One region of the Sporosarcina sp. USHLN248 genome, then DNA from elsewhere that is predicted to be linked to it. Evidence: a T-box and tRNA genes for the amino acid it is inferred to sense, from the RefSeq annotation. Region 1 holds a T-box; the other holds one or more tRNA genes.
What was found. The T-box of region 1 lies ahead of metG (methionine--tRNA ligase). A T-box ahead of a tRNA ligase gene usually reads a tRNA of that ligase, here a tRNA-Met.
Positions count from the first base shown of each region.

Region 2: it has a tRNA-Met gene. The T-box ahead of metG (methionine--tRNA ligase) is inferred to sense a tRNA for this amino acid. The anticodon was not compared.

Region 1 covers NZ_JBBCZC010000049.1:10,644-13,051, reverse strand. Annotated here, with positions in the region: gene WFH04_RS15880 (response regulator transcription factor) at 1-520, opposite strand, end outside; gene WFH04_RS15875 (hypothetical protein) at 1,010-1,183, shown strand; T-box leader at 1,237-1,494, shown strand; gene metG (methionine--tRNA ligase) at 1,547-2,408, shown strand, end outside.
Region 2 covers NZ_JBBCZC010000027.1:16,593-19,000, reverse strand. Annotated here, with positions in the region: gene lanKC (class III lanthionine synthetase LanKC) at 1-388, shown strand, start outside; gene WFH04_RS11925 (hypothetical protein) at 522-893, shown strand; gene WFH04_RS11920 (DinB family protein) at 1,051-1,524, shown strand; tRNA gene WFH04_RS11915 (tRNA-Met) at 1,568-1,641, opposite strand; gene WFH04_RS11910 (SpoIIE family protein phosphatase) at 2,046-2,408, shown strand, end outside.

The sequences.
Region 1 (2,408 bases):
CGCGGCCTGCATTCTTCATAAGTAGCTCTGTAATTTTATACTCGATCGGCGTCAGTTTCACAGGCTTCCCGTCAACAGACAGCTCTTTTGCATTTTCATCCAAGACGAGTCCATCAATCTCCACTTTCTTCTGCCCATCATACGTGCCTAACTGCACATACCTGCGAAGCTGCGATTTGACACGCGCCATCAATTCCAATGGATGAAATGGCTTCGTCACATAATCATCTGCACCGACCGACAAACCATGAATCTTATCCGAATCCTCCGCCTTCGCACTCAGCATAATGATCGGAATGTTTTGCGCCTCCCGAATTTTAAATGTCGCCGCAATCCCGTCCATATTGGGCATCATAATATCAAGAATTAGCAAATGTACTTCATTATTTTGCAATAAATCAAGCGCCTCCCGCCCATCAGCCGCCTTTAGCACATCATAACCTTCATTTTTCAAGTAAATTTCTATCCCATCGCGGATCTCCTTATCATCATCCGCCACAACGACAGTGAATCTCGCCATCATCCGCACCTCGCTTTTCTCTTATGATACCAATTGTATTGCTTAAATCTTAACATTCCCGCAGGTTAATTATGAAGAAATTCTTAAGATGGTAAGATAGGAACCTAAAGATACGCTACGAACGAATACTAAACAAGATAGGTTGGCAAACTGCGGTGGTGGATTGGTGGAAAATATACTTGAAACGGTGGTAAGTCCTTCTGAATCTGTGGTAAAGGGCCGAGTATCGGTGAGAAACTTTTTTACTTGCCGGTTTCTATCTCCCTTAACAAACATAACTTTTCCACTTATGAGTATTGGGGTTCATTCCCCCGAGAATATTATCAAAAAAACGATTGAAGTGCTGCCACCGTATCAACTAGGGATGCGTCCAGATGGTGGGCGATCACATAAACAGCTGCAAGCAATATTGGTAAGGAAGACATTCGTATTTCCGCATAATCCGCAGCCTACAAGCACATCCTTTTATTCATCGGGAGGTGATTAGGTATGTCGAAAGAAAAGAAAATTAAAAAAGGGAACACATTGGGTCGTGAAGAATTCGGATACGGGTTTGACATGAGTCCTGACGATATGGATGTCATCGGTAAAAATGACAATGCTAAAAATAGAAACAACAAGAAAAAGAACGATGAAGAGCAACGTCCTCCTACAAACGGATAAACATTGTTGACTTTTTCGAATAAAATAACTATAATCATTTCAATTACATCTTACTAAAGGCAATGAAAGGGAAAAGTAAAAAGAGGATGTCGCATAGAGAGCTTCTGACGGTGGAAATGAAGTGGACAAATCTTTTGAACATGATCCTTGAGCCTCGCACTGAACGCTTTCCGGCTAGTAGGATGCGACGAGGGTTGGCGCTTGTTATCCACGTCAAAGTATACTGCTTTTTTGGCGTGTACTTTTGAGGCATTCGGCGTAAGTCGGCTGTGAAGTAAGGTGGTACCACGGATTCAAACCCCGTCCTTATCGTTTTTTCGATAAGGATGGGGTTTTTTGATTTCCTGAAAGGAGGAAGAATGGATGAGCGTTTTTATAGGAGGAGCTTGGCCATATGCGAATGGATCTTTGCATTTGGGACATATTGCGGCGTTATTGCCGGGGGATATTTTGGCGAGGTATTATCGACTGAAAGGTGAAAATGTGCTATATGCTTCAGGAAGCGATTGCAATGGCACGCCAATTTCGATACGCGCGAATTTAGAGGGCGTACCTGTTAAAGAAATCGCCGATCGATACCATACTGAGTTTATCGTTTGTTTTTCTCGGTTGGGATTTTCGTATGATATTTACACACGAACTGACGGCACGTTTCACCATCAAGTCGTGCGGGAAGTATTTTTGACTTTATTGGATAACGGTTTTATTTTCAAAAAAGAAGTGGAACAGACGTATTGTGAGTTTGACGAGCGGTTTCTTCCTGATCGTTTCGTCGAAGGCATTTGTCCGTATTGCGGAAGCCGGGCACGGGGCGATCAATGCGACAATTGCGGCTCGATTTTAGATCCGCTTGATTTGACGGATCGCACTTGCAAGCTGTGCGGCAATGAACCTACCGTACGAAAGACTGAGCATTTTTATTTTAAATTAAGTGCGTTTCAAGATGAGCTTGAGCAATATGTTGCAAATGCGAAAGCTGAGGGGAGATGGCGTGAAAACGCGATTCACCAATCTGAACGTTATTTACGGGAAGGTCTTCATGACCGGGCAGCCTCAAGGGATTTGGCGAACGGCGTCGGCATCCCGATTATCGGCTATGAGGACAAAAAAATCTATGTGTGGATCGAAGCGGTAACAGGGTACTATTCAGCAAGTCGGGAATGGGCTGCGCTAAATCGTACCGATGATGCGGAATTTTGGAATGAGGACACCATTTCTTACTATG
Region 2 (2,408 bases), on a different contig from region 1:
GTTAGAAGATGAAGTCAAGAAACTAGGAAATGGCTTGTTTTGTGAATTAGCAGTAGATATGGGTCTCTATGCTGGTCTTTCAGGCATAGCTAATTCTTTATTTGATTTATATCAGTTTACTCGCGAAAAAAAATACCTGTATAAAACATTTGAATTAATTAATAACATGAAACAACTTCTTCTTAATATTAATGAAAATGAAATAGGAACTCCTGGTTCACTAATGTATCGTCTCAGTTGCGACTATAGTACTGGTGGTGCTGGCTTTATTATGCTTCTAAATAGAGTTGTTAACAACCAATCTAATTTCCATTTCTTTTTAGATGAATTTATTTTAAAAGAGGGGAAATATAAGCAAGAGAATCAATTAGAAATCAGCTTCAATTAATTTAATGTAAAATTTTTGGACAATATTCTATCTGAAAAAAATGCCAAGCTGTTGCGACACGGGTTAAAAGGCGATTGCGGAAATCGAACAACGGATTGATATGCTTTTGGTGAACCATCAGGAGAAACTACAGTTGCTTATCACAATTCCGGGAATCAAAAATGAAACGGCAGCCGTAATCATTGCGGAAATCGTCATCGACATGGCGCAGTTCCCACAGCACAGCACTTGGCTTCATGGGCTGGCATATCACCTGGAAGTTATGAAAGCGCAGGGCAACGGACAAGTACACGTACTGTCAAAGGGAAACCGCATATTAAATCCGCCATGTGTGAAGCTGCATGGGCCGTCTCAAGATGTCAGAATCGGTGGTTGGCAATTAAATATTCGCAGGTCGCATCAAGAAGGGGCAATAAAAAAGTACTCGTTGCGATGTCGCATCGATGCTTGGAATCATTTACTCCATGCTAATTACCAAGGAGCCTTTCAAAAAACTACAAGCTAATTGGTATAATCAAATCCAAAAGGGTTTATACAAAGTTACCTCACAACAACAGGTACCTATGCTTACTTTTTGGTCATGACTTAGGTTTTCCCATTTTGTCTAACTCTATTCAATGGCCAAGTGCAGATTTATTTTCATAGAAAAAGAAGGAGAAATCATGGAGAAAGAACAAGTTCTTAGCAAGTTGAATGACTACATTATTTGGGTGGAATCGTTAAAAACGATACCAGAACAAATCGCTATCTTGCCCTATAAAGAGGGAAAGTGGTCGCCGAATGAAATTGTCATGCATATGGCTGAATGGGATCGATTCACAAGGGAAGAACGGCTGCCGTATATGAAAGAAGGGGAGGAACTTGAGGATGTTCCGTGGGGGCCATTCAATGATGCCGCAGCAAGTTTGGCCCGTCAGCAGACATTTGCCGAAACGATTGAATATGCGAAGGAGCAAAGGCAAAAGAATATCAGTGCATTAAAAAAGATAGATGATTCTCAGTGGGACGAATCGTTTAAAATTGGCGGGCATGCATTGTCGATACGTGAATACTTCACGGATTTCATTCACCATGATTTGCATCATAAGGAGCAAGTCGAGTCGGTAAGACCTGTAGAAGAAAAGGACAAAAAGTAAATGATGAAAAAAGCAGCTTCCCGATGGGAGCTGCTTTTTGTTATAGCGGCGGAGGGGATCGAACCCACGACCTTACGGGTATGAACCGTACGCTCTAGCCAGCTGAGCTACGCCGCCATTATGTCTGAATATGTTTTTCAGAACAACAATACCCATAATACATGCGCCGGGACGGTCTGTCAATATATTCTTTACGTTGTCGGATGGAATATTTTCAGGTTATGGATAGGCGGAAAACTTACCAAATTCCAATTAATTCGCCAAGTTTTCGCGCGTTTTCAAATTGTGGTGGAGAGTGCGTGGAATATGGGATTCTCCTCCATAGTTTCCCGTCGCCCTTTATAAATGCAAGTGGCTGACGCACAAAAGGTTTTGAATGAATCGCTCTAACTGTCATTTAAATGATAAAAAACCTTCGTAAATAGTCGAAAGGTTTTTTGGCCGCCTTGTCATGAACGGACAAATTCTTCTCTCGACTCTATGTATACTCGTTGCAAAGGAAGCATAGGGGGAATGTAGAGATGAAGATGATAGGTAATTTGGAAAGACCGATTAGCAGTCAATTCAGGCAGACGATCGAATCAATTGGAAAACGAAAGATGCATATTTTGTTAACGGCTCTATTTCTATCTGTTTCATTTTTCTTATCGCAAGCAGTTTTGTTCGACACGGCGGTTCCGTTCTTTTTGCCGGTATGGGCACTTGCACAGACCCGTTTTCGTAAATATTTATTATGGGTCTTTATTGGCGGGATGACCGGAAGCGCTTTCTTAGGACTTGGACAAGCCGTCATTCATTTATTTGAGCTCATATTATTTACGGTCGTCGTGAAACATCCGTTTTTCCGAAAATCAATTCCCTTGACGGTAGCCGGCACAATAATT